Regions from separate parts of the Mesorhizobium sp. M0051 genome, predicted to be linked through region 3. Evidence: predicted binding sites of a transcription regulator. Region 3 holds the regulator's gene; each other region holds the start of a gene.
The links. Region 3 encodes LexA, which represses DNA repair genes until DNA is damaged. Its sites were predicted from a motif close to TGTTCNNNNTGTGTTCNG; they were not measured.

Region 1: a site for LexA is predicted at 2,444-2,461, ahead of NKJ90_RS31040 (PA0069 family radical SAM protein). Genes of this name have one in related genera too.
Region 2: a site for LexA is predicted at 5,061-5,078, ahead of NKJ90_RS11710 (YifB family Mg chelatase-like AAA ATPase). Genes of this name have one in related genera too.

Annotation. Positions count from the first base shown of each region.
Region 1 covers NZ_JAMYUT010000047.1:11,687-18,497, reverse strand. The annotation lists gene NKJ90_RS31050 (F0F1 ATP synthase subunit B) at 1-102, shown strand, start outside; gene rnhB (ribonuclease HII) at 367-1,062, opposite strand; gene NKJ90_RS31040 (PA0069 family radical SAM protein) at 1,215-2,369, opposite strand; gene NKJ90_RS31035 (glycosyltransferase) at 2,518-3,036, shown strand; gene NKJ90_RS31030 (hypothetical protein) at 3,183-4,157, shown strand; gene moaB (molybdenum cofactor biosynthesis protein B) at 4,253-4,807, opposite strand; gene NKJ90_RS31020 (4-(cytidine 5'-diphospho)-2-C-methyl-D-erythritol kinase) at 4,794-5,693, opposite strand; gene NKJ90_RS31015 (membrane protein) at 5,720-5,905, opposite strand; gene NKJ90_RS31010 (S49 family peptidase) at 6,046-6,811, opposite strand, start outside.
Region 2 covers NZ_JAMYUT010000009.1:77,992-84,802, reverse strand. The annotation lists gene NKJ90_RS11735 (2-dehydro-3-deoxy-6-phosphogalactonate aldolase) at 1-485, opposite strand, end outside; gene NKJ90_RS11730 (2-dehydro-3-deoxygalactonokinase) at 482-1,435, opposite strand; gene NKJ90_RS11725 (SDR family NAD(P)-dependent oxidoreductase) at 1,432-2,199, opposite strand; gene NKJ90_RS11720 (putative bifunctional diguanylate cyclase/phosphodiesterase) at 2,366-3,715, opposite strand; gene gshB (glutathione synthase) at 4,051-4,992, shown strand; gene NKJ90_RS11710 (YifB family Mg chelatase-like AAA ATPase) at 5,169-6,701, shown strand; gene NKJ90_RS11705 (TfoX/Sxy family DNA transformation protein) at 6,789-6,811, shown strand, end outside.
Region 3 covers NZ_JAMYUT010000010.1:107,885-114,695, forward strand. The annotation lists partial or broken gene NKJ90_RS12895 (ComEC/Rec2 family competence protein) at 1-1,458, shown strand, start outside; gene lexA (transcriptional repressor LexA) at 1,452-2,204, opposite strand; gene kynU (kynureninase) at 2,647-3,894, opposite strand; gene kynA (tryptophan 2,3-dioxygenase) at 3,975-4,811, opposite strand; gene NKJ90_RS12915 (AMP-binding protein) at 4,808-6,433, opposite strand; gene NKJ90_RS12920 (hormone-sensitive lipase) at 6,752-6,811, shown strand, end outside.

The DNA.
Region 1 (6,811 bases), on a different contig from region 3:
GTCGAGGCCGCACGCACGCTGCTCGCCGGCAAGATCGACGCCAAGGCGGGTGCCGAGCTGTTCAAGGCCTCGCTCGTGGACGTGAAGTCGAAACTGAACTAGACGATCCGTCTAGCCAATCATTGAAGCCGCCCGGGAAACCTGGCGGCTTTTTTGCTGTGGAAAACCAGATTGGCGGGGCGGCCGAGCGCGTAATCTCCCTCCTTGAGGGGGAGATGGCCGGCAGGCCAGAGGGGGTCGCCGCGCATGAAGCGCTGGCCTGATCTTTGCTGAAAAATGGCGTCGTGCCCAGTCGAGCCGACCCCCTCTGTCGCCTTCGGCGACATCTCCCCCTCGAGGGGGGAGATCGGCTGACATCGCCGTGGCTCACTCCAATCCGACCAGGCTCTCGTCTTCCACCACTTCCACCCCGCCCAATCTGAACGGCGCGAATGACACGCGGTGCAGCCGCGGCACGGGACCATGAGCCTCGATCGCGGTGCGATGGCGGACCGTGGCGTAGCCCATGTGGGACTCGAAGCCATAGCGGTCGTGATGGTTGCCGCAGCCGCACATCATGCGGTCGCGCATCACCTTGGCGACGATCGAGGCGGCGGCGATCGATTGCGAACGCTGGTCGCCCTTGATCAGCGCGCGCCCCGCGCAGGGCAGGCCCGGGGGCACGTCGCGCCCGTCGGCGAGGGCGAGCTTCGGTTGAACCGACAGCCCGACCAGGGCACGGCGCATCGCCTCCAGGCTTGCCTTTAGGATGTTGCTGCCGTCGATGCCCTCGGCGCTGATCGAGGCCATTGAGACCGCCTGCGCGGAGCCGAGAATGAGCAGGAACAGGGCCTCGCGCTGCAAATGGGTGAGGCGCTTGGAATCGTCCAGCCCGTCAGGAATGTTGGCGGGATCGAGCACCACCGCCGCGGCCACCACCGGTCCGGCCAAGGGACCGCGGCCGGCCTCATCCATGCCCGCAACCGGCCACAGACCGTCAGCCATCGCCTTCGTCTCGAAGGAGAAGTCGGGCTTCTCGATGATCTCAAAGAGAGGCGGAGAATCAGAACGCGCGCGAGCCATGTTGCGGCGAGGTTCGCATCGGCTCCGATTCTCCGCAAGTCCCTCCGGGTCGGGTGGGGCGCCGGACCGGGAGGGCACCGTCTGCAGGCCGGGGCGGGCCGGACGGGATTCCTGTGCTGCGGCAGATCAAGCCGCCGCAGTGAATTGCATTCTCAAAGCAGCGTCAGCTGCAATTGGTCTTTGGCAGCAGCAACGAACTGGTCGGTCCGCAACGTGCGCCGTTCGGCATTGAGGCCGAGCCGCTTGGCTGCGATCTCGAAGCGCCGGCCGATCTGCCAGGCATAGGGACCGGCGCCCTTCATGCGCTTGCCCCATTCCGAATCGTAGTCCTTGCCGTCACGCATCGATCGGATCAGCGACATCACGTGGCGGTAGCGATCGGGGTAGTGGCGCAGCAGCCAATCCTTGAAGATCGGGCTGACCTCCAGCGGCAGGCGCAGCACGACATAACCCGCCTCGCGCGCACCGGCGGCGCGTGCCGAATCGAGGATGCGTTCCATCTCCGGATCGGTCAATCCGGGAATGATCGGCGCCACCATGACCGACGCTGGAATGCCGGCATCCGAAAGCTGCCGGATCGCCTCCAGCCGCCTGGTGGGCGTCGACGCGCGCGGCTCCATGGTGCGCGCCAGCATGCGATCGAGCGTCGTCACCGACAGCGCCACCTTGGCCAGCCCCCGCTCAGCCATGCGCGACAGGATATCGATGTCGCGCGTCACCAAAGCGGATTTGGTGACGATGCCGACCGGATGACCGCGCGCCTCCAGCACTTCGAGGATCTCGCGCATGATCCGGTATTGCTTCTCGATTGGCTGGTAGGGGTCGGTGTTGGTGCCGATAGCGATGGTTCGTGGCTGGTAACCGTCCTTCGACAGCTCCTTGTCGAGCAAGCGCGCCGCATCTGGCTTGGCGAACAACTTGGATTCGAAATCCAGACCCGGCGACAGACCCATGAACGAGTGCGTCGGCCGGGCAAAACAATAGACACAGCCGTGCTCGCAACCGCGATAAGGGTTGATCGAACGATCGAAGGAGATATCGGGCGATTCGTTGCGGGTGATGATGGTGCGCGGCTTCTCGACCTGCACTTCGGTCTTGAAGGGCGGCAGTTCTTCCAGCGAATTCCAGCCATCGTCGAAAACATGCCGGCTGACCGGCTCGAACCGACCGGACGGATTGATGCCTGCCGACCTGCCGCGGTTGCGGTCCGGCCGGACACGCACGCCACTCTGCTCGATCATCGCATTGGCCATCTCGGCCCGTCCAGCTCCGAAAGCTGCAATGTCGGCGCGCACGATCTGTTCCATCTTCGCCCGCTCCCAAGGACTGTCCGTGTTGTGTCGAATCGCTCTGTTCATGAAATTATTCCTATTCTGTTGATGAGAACAAAGCAAGAACTTTTTATGGCTCGCTGGATAACTGGCGCTATGCCGCGCTTTCCGCTATCGGCTAACGATGCTTAGTGTTCTCATCGAAACCTGCAATGACGAGGAAGGGCTTACCCGCACGCTCGCCTCGCTGATTGGCGGCGCGGTTGAGGGCGTGGTGCGTGACGTCATCGTCTGTGACACGGGCTCTACCGACCAGACGCATCGTGTGGCCGAGCATGCCGGCTGTCACTACGTGACGGGCGGCATCGCCACGGGGATCCGGCAAGCCAAGGGGGACTGGTTGCTGCTCCTGGAGCCGGGCGCACGATTGATGGAGGGCTGGATCGACGCGGTCGTCGACCATACGGCCAGGCAAACCATGGCGGCACGGTTTTCGCGGGCGCGCGGCAGCCGCAAGCCGTTCCTGGCTCGCGTCTTTTCCGCAAACCGTGCCTTGGCCGACGGATTGCTGATCAGCAAGCGTCAGGCCTCGGCCAGGAGTGCCGTCAGCGCCGAGGCCATCGCCCGCGGCCTCGCGACAAAGCGGCTCGACGCCGAGATTTGGATGGCGCCGGCGAAGCGGGAACGCCGCTCTCCGCGCTGAGTTTTTTGCACCTGCTCTGGTCATTGTGCATTGCACAAAATCTGACACGCGGTTAGCTTCCGGACAAAGCGGGTGAGTTGGGTTTGGGTCATGCCGAGTGGTGAACACCGATGCAGCATTGGTGGTGCCCTTATATCGAGGACCCGATGAACCTTCCAACGCCCGACAAATCCGGCACGGCCAGCCTAGAGGCCATTGCGCGCAACGGCAGTCTGCTGCGGCGTATCGCCGTGCGCATTCCAACCTATCTGACGGACCTGCGGGAAAACCCTGCCTGGCTGCCGATGTTTGTGCTGGCGCGCACTATGCCCGGGCGCCGCATGCATTGGCTGGGCGCAAAACGCGCCCGTCCGGTCGCGGATACGGGGGATACGATGTTCGCCGGTGTCGAACGTGAGGCAGTAGTCGAAGCGCTGCGGACCGACGGGCTGTTTTCGGGCCTCGTCCTGCCGTCTGATATCCATGAGGAGATCGCCGATTTCGCCCAGCGCACGCCTTGCTTCGGCAATTTCGACCGCCGTCTCGAATTCATGCCGGATGAACATGCGGAAGCTGAGAAGCGCTTTGGCCGCTCGCTGCTCAGCGGGCACTTTTTCGAGCGAATCCTTGATTGCGAGGCGGCGCTCGCCATCCAGCGCGACCCGCTGCTTCTAGACATTGCCGCGCACTATCTCGGCGGTCAGGCAAAACTGATCACGACGCGGGTCTGGTGGAGTTTTCCGACGGGTGCCGCTTCGGACGCCGACAAGAACCTCGCCTCGCTCGGCAAGTATCATTTCGACCTCGACGATTGGCGCATGCTGAAATTCTTTTTCTACCTCAAGCCGGTCGATGCCGAGACCGGTCCACACGTCTATGTGCGAGGCAGCCACAAGCGACGCAGCCTCAAGCATCAACTCACCCTCCTCGTCGGCCATTCCGCGCGAGAGGTCCTGGATGTCTATGGCGAGCAGAGCCCGGTGACATTGACTGGAGAAGCAGGACTAGGTTTCGTCGAGGACCCCTTCGGCTTCCACATGGGCACCGTGCCGTCGCGCAGGCCGAGGTTGATGATGGAAGTCGGCTTCGGCGTATCGCCGCCGTCGCGCCGCCGCTTTCATGGCGAGCCGGTCATCCGCTGAGAGCTGACGACCCGAAGTTCATCTCGACAGGCATCCGGTGAGCACGGCGCCGGGCTTTGCGCAGCGCCCGTGGAGCCGCCGCTTGGCCTCGGCTTTTAGGGAGCCGATTTGCCGCGCCGCAGATGCTCGTCCAGACGCGGCATGATCTCTACGAAGTTGCACGGCATGTGCCGGTAGTCGAGCTGCGCCTTCAGGATGCCGTCCCAGGCGTCCCTGCAGGCGCCGGGTGAGCCCGGCAGCACGAAGACGAAAGTGGCGTTGACGACGCCGCCGGTCGCCCGGCTCTGGACCGTCGAGGTGCCGATCTTGTCGTAGGAGATGCGGTGGAACACTTCCGAAAAGCCGTCCATGCGCTTTTCGAAGATTGGCTCCAGCGCTTCCGGCGTCACGTCGCGCCCGGTGAAGCCGGTGCCGCCGGTGGTGATGACGACATCGATATCCTTGTCCCGCGACCACGCCAGAACCGTGTCGCGGATTTTCTCGCGGTCGTCGGTGACGATATCGCGGGCAGCCAGTATGTGGCCGGCCTCGGCGATGCGGTCGGCCAGCGTCTGGCCGGATTTGTCGTCGGCAAGGCTGCGCGTGTCGGAAACGGTCAGCACCGCGATGCGTATGGGGATGAAGGAACGGCTCTCGTCAATTCTGGCCATCAGCTCCCTCCGAGGCGATGCTACGCGTCGCGGCGACGAACCAGTCGGGCTGGCGACCACGGATCTCGGCGGCGGCGCGCTTGGCGACATTGCCGGTTTCGAACAAGCCGAAGCACGTGGCGCCCGACCCGGACATGCGTGAAAAACCCGATCCAGCCTTGTTAAGCCAGGAAAGCGCCCTGCCGATAGCGGGTTGCATCGCTACGGCTGCCGGCTCGAGATCGTTGCGGGTGATCTCCAGCCAGTTGCGCAGGCTGTGGAAGTCGATGCTGCGCGGCAGCGGCGGTAGCGCTTCATTGTCGCGACGGGCAAGCGCTGCGAAGATGTCGGCCGTCAAGACCGACCTGCCCGGATTGACCAGCACCAGCCCCAGCGTCGAAAAATCCGGCACCATCGAAAGCTCGTCACCAATGCCGCGCGCTACCAACGGCTTAGCCGCCAGGCACATTGGCACGTCGGCGCCAAGCGAGAGGCCGATCCGCGCCAGCTCGACGCCGTCGATGTCCAGGGCCCATATCTCAACCAGCCCGCGCAGCACGGCTGCCGCGTCGCTCGAACCGCCGCCGACGCCGGAGGCAACCGGCAGGTTCTTTTCGAGCTTTATCGAGACAGGCGGGGTTTTGTCTTGCCCGACCGCCTGTCGCAGGGCATCGCGCGCCCTAAGCACCAGATTGCTGGCGTCGACAGGGACGGCCAGCGCGTAGCGGCCTGACACGACAAAATCATCATTTTCAGCCGCCGCGATTTCGACCCTATCGCCAAAACGGGTGAACACCGCCAGGCTCTCGATCAGATGATAGCCGTCAGGGCGCCTGCCGGTGACATGCAGCGCAAGATTGATCTTGGCGTGCGCATGCCAGGTGCGTGAACCGGTGTCGATGTCCACCGCGTCAGTCACATGTGAAATGATGCTCAGTCCTTGGCCAGCCGGTATTCGCCGGTCTTCGGATCCTTGACCAGCGTCCCCATCGCGCCATTGGCCGCCTGCTTTTCGGTGCGCCGCACCTTGGCGGTCACGCGCTCGGCCTCGCGGACGAAAGTGCGGTAGCCGAAATAGGCGGCGACGCCAACGACGGTGAAGAAAATGATCTGCGGCATGCCAAAACTCCTCCCACGCTGGGCCGGCGAAGGCGGCCGGTAGGTCGGTTGATACATGTCGCCCAAAGGTGGATCGGGTTTTGGGAAAACGACATGCATAAGATTTCAAGCTTCTTATGCTAGACGGTTTCGCCGGGTTTTCAAAGCCCGAAGCGCGCCCATAATGCGCGCTCTTCCGCCGCATCGATCACCCCGCTGGCGGCCGCGGCGGCGATGTCGGGCACCGAAAAGCCCATTCTCGAGCCGAATAGGCCGAAGCGGCCGAGGAGACCGCGCGGTGCCGTGATCAGCCGGAGCTGCGTCTTCTCCCCGAAGCGGGTCTTCAGCACCGTCCGCATGTCGCCGAGCGCATCGACCAGGCCGAGCTCAAGGCCCTTGATGCCCGTCCAGAACAGGCCGGTGAACAGGTCCGGATCGTCCTTCAGCTTGGTGCCGCGCCGCTCCTTGACGAGGTCGATGAACGTGCCGTGCACCTCGAGTTGCAACGCCTTCAGCCGTTCGACGTCTTCCTTCTTCTCCGGCTTGAACGGATCGAGCACTGCCTTGTTCTGGCCGGCAGTGTGGACACGGCGCTCGATGCCGATCTTCTTCATCAATTCCGGGAAGCCGAACGAGGCCGACACCACGCCGATCGAACCGACGATGGAGGACGGATCGGCGAAGATCTCGTCGCCGGCGACCGCGATCATGTAGCCGCCCGATGCCGCAACGTCCTCGACGAAGACCAGCACCTTTTTGTCCTTTTCGGTTGCCAGATCACGGATGCGCTTGAAGATCAGCCGCGACTGCACCGGCGAGCCGCCGGGCGAATTTATCGAGATGGCGACCGCCGGCGCGTCGTAGGAAAACGCTTTCTCGATGAGGCCGGCGGTGGAGGCCAGGGACAGGGTCGGCCGCAACTGGCCG
Region 2 (6,811 bases), on a different contig from region 3:
ACGCCGCCGACAGCACCGACCAGTGTTTGCGCCGGCAACACCGCGCGCATCGCGGAAATACCGGCAGCACCCAGCACGCTCGCCGGGAAGAACTTCAGCGCCGAAGCGCCTAGCTTGATCGCCAGGAAGGCCTCGGTCGGCGTGAACACACCGGGCATGGTGACCATGCCATAGTGCATGGCGCGCGCCATCACCTCGGCATCGATGTTGGGGCTGACCAGCAGCCGCCCGCCGGCCTTGTGCAGGCCATCGACATCGGCCGGCGTCAGCACCGTGCCGGCGCCGACCAGAGCCGTTTTCGGTAGCGCTTCGACGATCCCGGCGATCGACGAAAACGGCTCCGGCGAATTGAGCGGCACTTCGATCGCCTCGATGCCGGCGTCGAACAATGCCTGGCCGATGGCAATCGCCTCGGCCGGTTTCAGTCCGCGCAGGATGGCGACCAAGCCGCGCTTGAGCTTGGGAAAAGGTGCGGTCTGGCTCATGAGGCTGCTCCAATTCTGGCGATCATGCCGTTCTCGCGCGCGGCTTCAATGAGCCCGGCACGCACCGCCTCGTCGGCATCGACTACCCGGACTGCAAGCCCGGCGAGGCCAAGCGCCTCACTGTAAAGCGCGGCCAGCGCGCCGGATGCCACCAGCACGACGGGCTCCGCGCCGGCGCCGTGACGACGGCTGGCCGAGGCGATTTCGCCACCGATCAACAACCCGGACAGGCAGGCGGCGGCATCGTCGGCTTTCAGGTCCTGAAGCAGGCCGGCGGCGCGAATGGAGAACAGCCGCGAGGTGACATCGCCGCCTTCGGCCAATGCGGTTTCGCACCAGCGGCGGAAGAACGGATTGTCTGCCGTGACAGGCTTCGGATGTTCGCCTAGCGAATGGCGCAGGATCGAGTGCGCGGCAAGCACGGAAAACAGTTCGCCGGTCGGCCAGGTGCCGAAACCGGCAACAGTGCCGTCCTCGACCAGCACCCATTTCGAATGGGTGCCTGGCATGCAGACCAACTGGCGCCCCTTGGCCGGCAGGCCGGCGCCGGCAAGCTGGGTTTCCTCGCCGCGCATGACATCGGGCGCGTCGGCCAGACGCTGGGCAAGCCCCGGAACGATGCGGATGTCGCGGCTCTGGCCGGGCACTTTGGCAGCACCGCCGAGAATGGCACTGAGCGGCGCCGGCACCGCCACATACGGCGCTTCCAGCCAGCCCTGGCGGGAGCCGGCCATGCCGCAGATGATGACGGGCAGTGCTTCCGGTGCTCCCATCGCTGCCAGATGCCCTTCGAGAATGGTCGAAAAGCCCTTTTGCTGGGCGGTGATCAGGCCATCATCGCCACGGCGTTCGGCTAGCGCCTTGCCTTGTCCGTCGACCAGCCAGACCCGCATGCGGGTCGTGCCCCAGTCGACGGCGGCGACCGCCGGTGCGTTGCTGGCTGGGCTCACAGGAAGCCTCCATCGACGATCAGCATCTGCGCGGTCAGCATGCGCGAGGCGTCAGAGGCCAGGAACAGCACCGTGCCGACGATGTCGTCCGGCTGCATCACCTGCTTGATGCACTGCTTGGCGACATGGGCGGCAAGCGCCTGTTCGGTCACCCAGAGTTCCTTCTGCCGCTCTGTGATCACCCAGCCGGGCGCAATGGCGTTGACGCGGATGCCGTCGACGCCGAGCTTGCCCGCCAGCCCCTTGGTGAGGCCGAGGATGCCGGCCTTCGCGGCCGTGTAGGACGGCATGTCGGGGTGGTTGATCAGATAGGATGTCGAGGTGAAGTTGATGATCGAGCCGCCGCCGGCGCGCTTCATGCCCGGCGCCACCGCTTGCGCGGTGAAGAAATGCGGCCGCAGATTGATCGCCTGATTGTTGTCCCAGTACTCAACCGTCACGTCCTCGACGGCGTGGCGTTCGTCCCATGCGGCATTGTTGACCAGCACTGTGACATCGCCATGCGCCTCTGCCGCCCTGGCTGCCGAAGCCCGCAAGGCCTCGACATCGCGCAAATCGGTCTTGAGATACAGCGGCCGCCGGCCGGACTCTTTCTCGATGCGGTCGGCAAGTATCGTGCTTGGACCGTCGGCGATGTCGATGAAGGCGACATTGGCGCCCTGGCGCACAAACCCCTCGGTCAGTGCCGCGCCAATTCCCGAGCCGCCGCCGGTGATCAGCACCGAAGCGCCTTCCAGGTCGGCAAAATTCGCCGATGGCATCATATCTTTTCTCTCCGAGCGTGACCGGCGCGCATCCTAGCCACGCAAGTTGCGCGGGCAAGGGCGAATGGTCGGATTTTTGGGCTAATGTCAGACAAAACGACAATGCGCCGCACTGGATTGCGGACAGCGGCGGCTTCGGGATCGGCGGCGGCTTCGAGATCGCCGGTCAGATCGCCTTGGCGCGCAGGGCGCCGCGGAAGGAATCGCGGAGATAGCCGAGCGTGGCGTCGGCATCGACCGGCTTGCCGAACAGATAGCCCTGGCCGCCGGCGCAGCCGAACTGGACCAGGCGATCGGCCTGCGCTTCCTGCTCGATGCCTTCGGCGACGACGTCCATGCCGAGCCCCTCACACATGGCAAGAATAGCGCGGATGATGTGCTCGGAGGGGCGATCGTCGAGAATGGACGAGACGAAGGCACGGTCGATCTTGAGCTTGTCGAAATGGAATTCGCGCAAGCGGCCGAGCGAGGACTGGCCGGTGCCGAAATCGTCGAGCGAGACGCGGATACCGACGCGGCGCAGGTCCTCGACGATCTGCGCGGCCGAGGCAGGATCGTTCATCAGGCCGGTCTCGGTGATCTCGATTTCCAGCCGGCGCGGATCGAAGCCGGTTCGCTCGAGGATCGCCAATATATGCAGGCCGGTGTTCTGGTCGACGAGCTGCGAGGGCGACAGGTTGAACGACAGGAACAGATCCTTCGGCCAGCTCCGGGCCGCCTCGGTCGCCTTGCGCAGCACCAGCTGCGACAGCGGGCCGATGATGCCGCGCTCCTCGGCGATGGGAATGAAGATGGTTGGCGTCACGGAGCCCAGGTCGCGATCGGTCCAGCGCGCCAGCGTCTCGAAGCCGATGGTGCGGCGCGTGTTGAGATCGACGATGGGCTGGAAATGCGGTTCCACCTCGCCGGCCGAGACAGCGCGGCGCAGCGCCTGTTCGATACGGGTGACGCGCTTGGCCGCTTCTTCCATCTCGCGGGTGTAGACGACGACGCGGCCACGTCCGGATCGCTTGGCGTGATAGAGCGCCGTCTCCGCCTTGTTGATGAGGATCTCGGTGGTCTCGTCGCCCGAAGAGAACAGCGAGCAGCCGACCGAGGCCGAGAGCCTGGCGGTGCGTTCGCCGACATCGTAGGGCGCCGACAGGATCTCGATCAGCATGCGGGATTTTTCAGCCGCCGCCTCCTCGCTGAACACCATCGGATAGAGAAAGGCGAATTCGTCGGCGCCGATGCGGCAGACCGTGGAGTAGCCGTCCATCGAGGCGCGTAGCCGCATCGCGACCTGGATCAGGATATCGTCACCGGCCTTGTGTCCGAACAGGTCGTTGATCGGCTTGAAGCCGTCGAGGTCGAGAATCCCGACGGTAAAAGGTGCGGGGTCGTCGGCACGGTCACTGATCAGGCGATCGACCTTGTCGAAGAACCGGCGATGGTTGCCAAGCCCGGTCAACGGATCTGTGAATGCCAGATCCGTGCTCTCCCTGTTTGCCTGACCGGTGCCAAACGAAGTTTGCATCGGTGTCCCTGTTTTGTGACGTCGGAATTTATTGCGAGACTGGCAGCAAACCCTTTAGGAAACGTATCGCCAAATGGATTTTTCACGGGTAAAGCGCATCACCTTCGGGAAGGTCGACGTGGGGCGTGTCAAGCCGTTGTTTTCACGCACAACTCCCGTCGTTTCCCGCCACTGGATGACCCGGCGCCTCGCCTGTCTGCACATGGCCGGCAAGATCAATGCCGGCCTGGTTTTGCGACTTGCTTATGCCAATCCTGGAATGTCGCGATTGGCAGACGGACAGTGAGCCTGTACAGGCAAGACAGTCGTCCCATCCGAGTCCGCCGGAGACCGCCATGAAGCTGAAAATCGCAGTCCAGATGGACCACATCTCCACCGTGTCGATCGCTGGCGACACCTCGTTCGCGCTGTCGCTGGAAGCGCAGCGGCGCGGCCACCAGCTGTTCCACTACACGCCCGACCGGCTGTCGCTGCGCGACGGCAAGGTGTTTGCCCGCATCGAGGAAATGCAGGTGCGCGACGAGAAGGGCAGCCACTATTCGCTGGGCGAGAAGGTGCGCACCGACCTGTCGGAGATGGACGTGGTCCTGCTCAGGCAGGATCCGCCCTTCGACATGAACTATATCACCACCACGCATATCCTCGAGCGAATCCATCCGAAGACGTTGGTGGTCAACGACCCGGCCTGGGTGCGCAACAGCCCCGAAAAGATCTTCGTCACCGAGTTTCCCGATCTGATGCCGGACACGCTGATCACCAAGGACCCGCTGGAGGTGGCCGCCTTCCGCAAGGAGTTCGGCGACATCATCATCAAGCCGCTCTACGGCAATGGCGGCGCCGGCATCTTCCATCTGCACGAGGCCGACCGCAACCTTGCCTCGCTGCTCGAAATGTTCGGCCAGATGTTCCGCGAGCCCTATATCGTGCAACGCTACCTGAAGGACGTGCGCAAGGGCGACAAGCGCATCATCCTGATCGACGGCGAACCGGTCGGCGCCATCAACCGGGTGCCGGCCGAACACGATTCCCGCTCCAACATGCATGTCGGCGGTCGCGCCGAAAAGACCGAGTTGACGGAACGCGAGCGCGAGATCTGCGCCCGCATCGGGCCATCGCTGAAAGAGCGCGGCTTTATCCTCGTCGGCATCGATGTCATCGGCGACTACATGACCGAGATCAACGTGACCTCGCCGACCGGCGTGCGCGAAGTGCAGCGCTTCGGCGGCGCCGACATCGCCAGCCTGTTCTGGGACGCGATCGAGGACAAACGGAAGTAACCGTCTTCATTTCGTCTTAACTTGGCATTGCAACCGAGCTCTATCCGACTGCAACCTACGCGCTCATGCGTTCCTGTAATGTTCTTGATTTGGCCGGGGAATTGTGATTGTCTCGCCAAAGGGCTCCAACGCCCTAATGGCGCGGGCTCGGGCAAGCCCACATTCGGGGTGGGAAAATGGTGGCGCGGGTTCGCACGGTCGCTTTCCAGGGCATCGAGGCCGTGCCGGTCGACGTGCAGGTGATGATCGCGCCCGGCAAGGTCAACATGCATATCGTGGGCCTTGGCGACAAGGCGGTGGCCGAAAGTCGCGAGAGGGTGCAGGCGGCGCTTCATGCCTCGGGCCTGTCGATGCCGTCGAAGAAAGTCACGGTCAATCTGGCGCCCGCCGACCTGCCGAAGGAAGGCAGCCATTACGATCTGCCGATCGCGCTTGGCCTGATGGCGGCATTGGGCGCCATTCCGGGCGACATGCTGGCCGGCTATGTCGTGCTTGGCGAATTGTCGCTTGATGGCACGATTGCCGCGGTCGCCGGTGCCTTGCCGGCGGCCATCGCCGCCAATGCAGAGGGCAAGGGCCTCATCTGCCCGTTTGCCTGCGGGCCGGAAGCGGCCTGGGCGGGCAAGGAAATCGACATTCTGGCGCCGCGCAGCCTGATCGCCATCGCCAATCATTTTCGCGGCACGCAGGTGCTGTCGCGGCCGGAAGCCGGCATCCACGCCGCGGCGCGCGACCTGCCCGACCTTGCTGACATCAAGGGCCAGGAGACCGCCAAGCGGGCCCTGGAAGTGGCAGCTGCCGGTGGACATAACCTTCTGATGATCGGCCCGCCCGGGTCGGGAAAATCGATGCTGGCGCAGCGGCTGCCGTCGATCCTGCCGCCGCTGGCGCCGAAGGAATTGCTTGAGGTCTCGATGATCGCCTCGGTGGCGGGCGAACTCGGTGAAGGCAAGTTGACCGACCGGCGGCCATTCCGCGCCCCGCACCATTCGGCTTCGATGGCGGCGATGGTCGGCGGTGGCGTACGTGCACGGCCGGGCGAAGTGTCGCTTGCCCATCATGGTGTGCTGTTTCTCGACGAGTTTCCCGAATTCACGCCGCAGACGCTCGATGCCTTGCGTCAGCCGCTCGAGACCGGCGACTGCATGATCGCGCGCGCCAATCATCGTGTCACCTATCCGGCGCGCATCCAACTGGTCGCGGCGATGAACCCATGCCGCTGCGGCATGGCTGGCGAGCCGGGCTATCGCTGCCTGCGCGGCGAGCGTTGCCGCACCGACTATCAGGCGCGCATCTCGGGCCCGCTGCTCGACCGCATCGATCTCAGGATCGAAGTGCCGGCGGTGTCGGCAAGCGATCTGATCCGGCCCGACCGGGCGGAGAAGAGCGCCGAAGTGGCGCTGCGCGTGGCGCGCGCCCGCACCATCCAGCGCGAGCGCTTCGAACGGCTCGGCGCCACCCGCGCCACCACCAACGCGCATTGTGCGCCCTCGGTCATCGAGGAGATCGCCATGCCTGACGCCGCCGGCCTGTCGCTGCTCAAGGACGCCAGCGAGAAGCTCGCCTTTTCCGCCCGCGCCTATCACCGGGTGCTGAAGGTGGCGCGCACGTTGGCCGATCTCGACGCCAGCGAAACCGTCGGCCGCATCCACCTGGCGGAGGCAATTTCCTACCGCATGAGTTCGGAGCGCATGGCGCAGGCGGCTTGACGGGCAGGTGAGGCACCGCTTTCCCGGAGAAGGTGGCAAATCCCATAGGGACTATCTTGCGCACTGTGAGCGCGCCGGGGCCCAGCCATGAGCACTCGCATCGAAGACAT
Region 3 (6,811 bases):
GGCATCTATCACATCATCTCCATTTCCGGACTGCACATGGCGCTGGTCGCTGGCACCATCATGGGTTTGCTGCGTGGCGCCTTCGCCCTGTTTCCGGATTTTTCCGCGCGTCGCCCGGTCAAGAAGTATGCTGCGGCTGCCGCACTGTTCTCGATCGCCGCCTATCTTATCATCTCAGGCGTCGTCGTTGCCGCCGAGCGCAGTTTCATCATGCTGGCGGTGATGCTGATTGCCGTTCTTTTTGATCGGGCAGCACTGACGATGCGCAATCTGGCGATCTCGGCGATCGCGGTCATCATGGTGTCGCCGCATGAAGTGGTCGGCCCGAGTTTTCAAATGTCGTTTGCCGCGACGGCCGCGCTGGTCGGTGCCTATGCCGGCTGGGCGGATCATCGTGCGGGGAAGGCGAGGCCACCGCCGCCAAAGCGATCCTTGCCCGGCTTCCTGACGCGAAAATTCCTGCTGGCGGCAGGCGGCCTTGCCATGACCTCCATCATCGCCGGCAGCGCCACGGCGCTGTTTGCCATCTGGCATTTTCAGCGTGTGTCGCCGCTCAGCCTGTTCGCCAACCTGGCCATCATGCCTATCGTAACAGTCGTGATGTTCCTGGCTGTCGCCAGCGCGCTGCTGATGCCATTCGGGTTGGACTGGCCGGCCCTCTATCTGATGGGCAAAGGCCTGACGGTGATGATCGCGATGTCCGGATGGATTTCCGAGCGTTCGCCAGTCGACGCAATCGGTTTGATTTCGCAGCAATCCGTCGTGCTGGTGACGATTGCCTTGGTCATCGCGACGATGGCGACCACATGGTTGCGGCTCGCAGCGCTTCCCTTCGCGCTTGCCGGCCTGTTGACCGTCTCGGATACGCGCGTACCTGACGTGCTGGTCTCGGAGGATGCGAGGCTGGTGGCGCTGCCGATTGGCGGCGGCGAACTCGCGGTCAGCCGGGCCAGGCCGAACGAATTCACCGTCGACAACTGGAAGCGTGCGCTGACATCCGAAAGCATTATCGCGCCGGAGGTGTTCGACGAAGGCGACGGGCAATTCGACGTCGAGGATGCGGCTGAAATGCCGCCGGGAGCGCCATTCTATTGCACATCAGGCGTTTGTCTCGCCAGGCATCCGTCCGGAGCTATCATTGCCTATGTCGAGGACCGAAAGGACACCTGGAAAGCCTGCGGCTTCGCCGACCTGATCGTCATCAACGACGCGACGGCCTATGACGCTTGTCACAACCCGCTGGTTCTCGTCATCACCAAACGGCAACTGGCTCGCAATGGCAGTGCTGCCGTCTTCTTCGATCGCCAGTCGGCGACCACGCCGGCAACGGTCAGCTTTGCGGTGGGTAGGCCCTACCGGCCTTGGCACGTGCAACGCAAGTTTTCGCGTGAGGCGAGGGGCCTGCCGCCCTTCAAGAGACCGGACAAGCCCGTCGTTAAACCGCAGCTGCCTCAGTAACGGCGGATCAGGCCGACAAGCTTGCCCTGCACCTTGACCCGGTCTGGTCCGAAAATCCGTGTCTCATAGGCCGGATTGGCGGCTTCGAGAGCAATCGAGGCACCCTTGCGGCGGAACCGCTTCAGCGTCGCTTCCTCTTCATCCACCAGCGCCACGATGATCTCGCCAGGGCTCGCCGTATCGGCGTTGCGGATGATGACGGTGTCGCCGTCGAAGATGCCGGCCTCGATCATCGAGTCGCCCTTGACCTCCAGCGCATAGTGCTCGCCTCCCATGATCATGTCCGGCGGCACCGAGATCGAATGGGTCTGGTGCTGGATGGCATCGATCGGCACACCGGCGGCGATGCGCCCCATCACAGGGATCGACACGGCGGAGACCACGTCGTCGTCATTGCCGGCTGAAGGCATCCGTGAAGACGCCGGCTTGATCTGCCGGCCAAGGCCGCCCTGGCCGAGACTGGCCTGACCAAGACTGCCCTGGATGACGCTAGGCGAGAACTTTTTCGCCGCGTTGAGGCCGGGCGCGATCGAATCCGGCAGCCGCAGCACTTCCAACGCGCGCGCCCGGTTGGGCAGCCGGCGAATGAAGCCGCGCTCTTCCAGTGCCGTGATCAAACGATGAATCCCGGATTTGGAGGCAAGGTCGAGCGCCTCCTTCATCTCGTCGAAGGATGGCGGAATGCCGCTTTCCTTCAGGCGTTCATGAATGAACATCAGCAGTTCGTGTTGCTTGCGTGTCAGCATGGCGGCCCCCAGGGTACCTAAAACCAGAATCAGAAAACAAACCCAGAACAAACACTATATGTTCCAGTTGTGTTCTGCAACCGTTTAAAGTTTAATGAATCTGTTAAGGCCGCTGAAATTATTTGGCGCGCGCCAGCGCGCTTGGGTGATCACGGCATGCCGTCACAAGGCGCTTTCCGGCATTGAAATTGTTATGGTTAATGGGCTGCCGCCCATCGTTGGCCCAAGCTTTGGCATGAGCTGCCCATGGATCCGCGACGGGGCATTTCCAGCCTTCCATGCGTTCGTCTGCCGTGAACGAAACGAAGCCAAAATGCCAACCTTGGTTAATTTGTTGATGCCAGTGTTGGCCAGCAGCGGCAACCGGATTTGTGCACTGGAAATTCGTCCCTCCATCATCCGACCAAGAGGCAACGATGCGACAACAGTTGGGACGACTGCGTCAGGTCACGGCCTCCTTGACGGCGAAACGCTGGTCCTTCCATGCATCCGTTCGCAGAATGTCTTCCAGCACCTCGACCGCCAGCCACACGTCCTTGTAGCCGACATAGAGCGGCGTAAATCCGAAACGGATGGTTGACGGCGCGCGGAAGTCACCGATCACTCCGCGCTCGATCAGCGCCCGCACGATTTGATAGCCATGATCGTGAACGAACGACACCTGGCTGCCGCGCCTGGTCGCGTCGCGGGTGCTCTCCAGCGTGAGGCCATAGGCACCGCACTTCGCTTCGACGAGCTGGATGAACAGTTCGGTCAGCGCGACGCTTTTCTTTCGCAATGCCGCCACGTCGACGTCGTTCCAGATTGCGAGCGCACCTTTGAGCGCCCGCATCGACAGGACCGGCTGCGTGCCGCACAGAAAGCGGCGGATACCGGTGCCGGCAACATAGCCTCGTTCGAAGGCAAAGGGCCGTGCATGCCCCCACCAGCCGCTGAGCGGCTGGCTGATCGCGCCGTGGTGGCGTTGCGCGGCATAGATGAAGGCTGGCGCGCCTGGACCGCCGTTGAGGTACTTGTAGGTGCAGCCGACAGCGAAATCGGCTTTTGCATGATCGAGCTCGACTGGCAGAGCGCCAGCGGTGTGGCATAGATCCCAGACGATCAGCACTCCGGCCGCATGAGCTATGCGCGTCAGCGCCGCCATGTCGCGCAGTTCACCCGATTTGTAATTGACGTGGTTGACCAGCACCACCGCGACGCTTTCGTCGATCAGCTCTTCGATGGTTGGCGCGTCGACGCCCGCGAGGCGCAGAAGGACCCCATCGCGGGTCGAGGCAACGCCTTCGGCGATGTAGAGGTCGGTGGGAAAACTGTCAGCCTCGGCGACGATCGCCGATCGGCCGGGCCGCATCTCCATCGCGGCATGTAGCACCTTGTAGATGTTGATCGACGTCGTGTCGCAGACAACAGTCTGTCCGGCTGCGGCCCCGATCAAGCGTCCGAGCTGGTCGCCAAGTTCGATCGGCATCTCGAACCATCCGGCTGTATTCCAGGCCCGAATGAGATCCTTGGCCCATTCCTCGGTGGCCGCCTGCTGCAGCTCGCCGAAAACGGCATGCGACGCTGCCCCAAGCGAATTGCCGTCGAGATAGATCACCCCCTCCGGCAGAATGAAACGATCGCGCATGGCGCGGAGCGGATCCGTGGCATCCATCGCTTCGATTGCAGCGAGATCAGGAATTCCACTCATGGTCAGTCAGTCCTCGGTTGTTCGCGAAGGTTTTCCGCTGCAAGCGCGCCCTCGATGTGCCTGTTCTCATTTCGATTGTGTCAAAGCCGGGTACGGACTGCCCACAGCTCCGGAAACAGCACGACCTCGAGCATCTTCTTGAGATACGAAGCACCCGACGTGCCGCCGGTGCCGCGTTTCAGGCCGATGATGCGCTCGACCGTGGTGACGTGGTTGAAGCGCCAGCGGCGGAAATAGTCCTCGAAGTCGACCAGCTTCTCGGCCAGTTCGTAGAACATCCAGTAGCGCTGCGGGTCGCGGTAGATGGTCTGCCAGGCGACCAGAACCTCTTCATTCTCGGTTCGCGTCTCACGCCAATCCGTGCGCCTGGCATCGGTGCCGATGTCGAATCCGTTGCGCGCCAGAAGCAGCAGCGCTTCGTCGTAGAGCGACGGCTCCGCCAGGATCGCCTCCAGCTTGCCGCTGAGGTCCGGCCGGTGCTTGTGAGGGCCCAGCATGGCGAGGTTGCGGTTGCCGGCCATGAACTCTATGGCGCGATACTGCCAGGACTGGAAACCCGAGGACTGGCCGAGTGCATCGCGGAACTCGGTATATTCGCTGGGCGTCATCGTGCGCAGCACATCCCAGGCGTTGTTGAGCTGTTCGAAAATGCGGGCGACGCGCGACAGCATCTTGAAGCTTGGCTCGAGGCGATCGGCGCGGATCGAGCGGATCGCAGCGCCAATCTCGTGCAGGGCGAGCTTCATCCACAGTTCGGAGGTCTGGTGCTGGATGATGAACAGCATCTCGTCATGCGCCGAAGACAGCGGCGTCTGGGCCTCCAGCACTTTCTCCAGGTGCAGATAGTCGCTGTAGGACATGCTCTCCTTGAACGACATCTGTGCGCCTTCGGACGCCGGATCGTAGGGTTCGCTCAATTGATCTTCTCCGTGCGCAGCCGAAAACGCTGGATCTTGCCGGTCTGGGTCTTGGGCAGCGCGGCGATAAATTTCACCGATCGCGGATATTTATAGGGCGCGATCGTTGCCTTGACGTGGTCCTGCAGGCGCTTGGTCGTCAATGCGTCCGGCGCTACGCCCTGCACCAGCACGACGTGCGCTTCGACGATCTGGCCGCGTTCGGCATCTTCCGTGCCGATCACCGCGCATTCGGCAACATCCGGGTGCGACAGGAGTGCCGCCTCGACCTCGGGTCCGGCAATGTTGTAGCCGGCGCTGACGATCATGTCGTCGGAGCGCGCGGCGAAATGGAAGAAGCCGTCTTCGTCCTGCGTGAAGGTGTCGCCGGTGAGGTTCCAGCCGTCGCGGACGTAGTCCTTCTGCCTGTTATCGGCCATGTAGCGGCAGCCGGTCGGTCCGCGCACCGCCAGCCTGCCGGTCGCGCCGCGCGGCAGCTCGCGCATCTCCTCGTCGACGATGCGCGCCTCGTAGCCGCCCACCGGCTTGCCGGTCGACGCCGGCTTCATGTCGTCAAAGCGGTTGGAGATGAAGATGTGCAGCATCTCGGTGGCGCCGATGCCGTCGAGGATAGGCTTGCCGGTCTTTTGCGTCCACTCTTCGAAAACCGGAGCGGGCAAGGTTTCGCCAGCCGAAACGGCGACACGCAGCGATGACAGATCGGCCCCTTCATCCATGGCCTTCAGCATGGCGCGGTAGGCGGTCGGCGCGGTGAAGGAGACGGTCGCCTTATAGGTCTCGATGATGTGTATCATGTTGGGCGGCGTCGCCTGTTCCAACAGTGTCGCTGCCGCACCGAAGCGGAGCGGGAAGATGGCGAGCCCGCCAAGGCCGAAGGTGAAGGCCAGCGGCGGCGAGCCGACAAAGATATCGTCCGGTGTCACCCGAAGGATTTCGCGTGCGTACGCATCGGCGATGATCAGGAGGTCGCGGTGGAAATGCATCGTCGCCTTCGGCACGCCAGTCGTGCCCGAGGTGAAGCCGAGCAGCGCGACATCGTCGCGGCCGGTGTCGACGGCGGTGAACGTCACCGGCTTATCGAGAGCGGCACGGTCGAGTTCAGCATCATGGTTGGCGGTGCCGTCGAAGCCGATGACCTGTTTGAGGAACGCGCTGTCCTTGGCGCAGGCTGTCATCTCGTCCATCAGCCTGGTGTCACACAACGCGATGGTGATTTCCGCCTTGTCGACGATCTTGGCAAGCTCACCGGCGCGCAGCATCGGCATGGTGTTGACGACCACGGCGCCGACCTTGGTGGCGGCCAGCCAGCAGGCGACCATGGCGGGGTTGTTGGCGGAGCGGACCAGCACCCGGTTGCCCGGCTTGACGCCGTAGTTCTCGACCAGCGCGTGGGCTAGCCTGTTCGTCCAGTCGGACAGTTCCTTGTAGGTGCGGCGGCGGCCATTGCCGATCAGCGCGGTGTGGTCACCGAGGCCCCTCTCGACCAGCCTGTCCGTCAGTTCGACGCCGGCATTGAGACGTTCGGGATAATCAAAGCCGTCGAGCAGGAAATCCGGCCACTGCTCCGGAGGCGGCAGGTGATCGCGCGTGAACGTGTCGATATGCGCTGAAGGCCCAAGCATGTCGCCGCTATCCCGTCTGCTGCCTGGCCAGTGCGCGATGTGCCTGACCTGTGTGGTGGATTTGAAGTTCCTGTCTTTCGCGGGAGGTTTTCGTACCGCCAATCGTGCCAGCTCGACTATGCCACCGGGAAAGGACGAGCATCTACGGGGTCAGGGCAGCACAGCAGACCTCCCATTTCGTCGGCTGATCGTCTTGTCAGGATCGCACCAGTCGAAATTTGTTTCAAGCCTAAAATGTTTTGGCCTTGAAGCATTGACGCATGGCGTGCCGGTGGCCATTGCTAGCTCACAAGCGATGCCGTTTTGGGGGAGGCGCAGATGTTCGAACGTCACATTGTCGATTGGGATGATGCCTATGCCAACGGCGCGAACATCGCC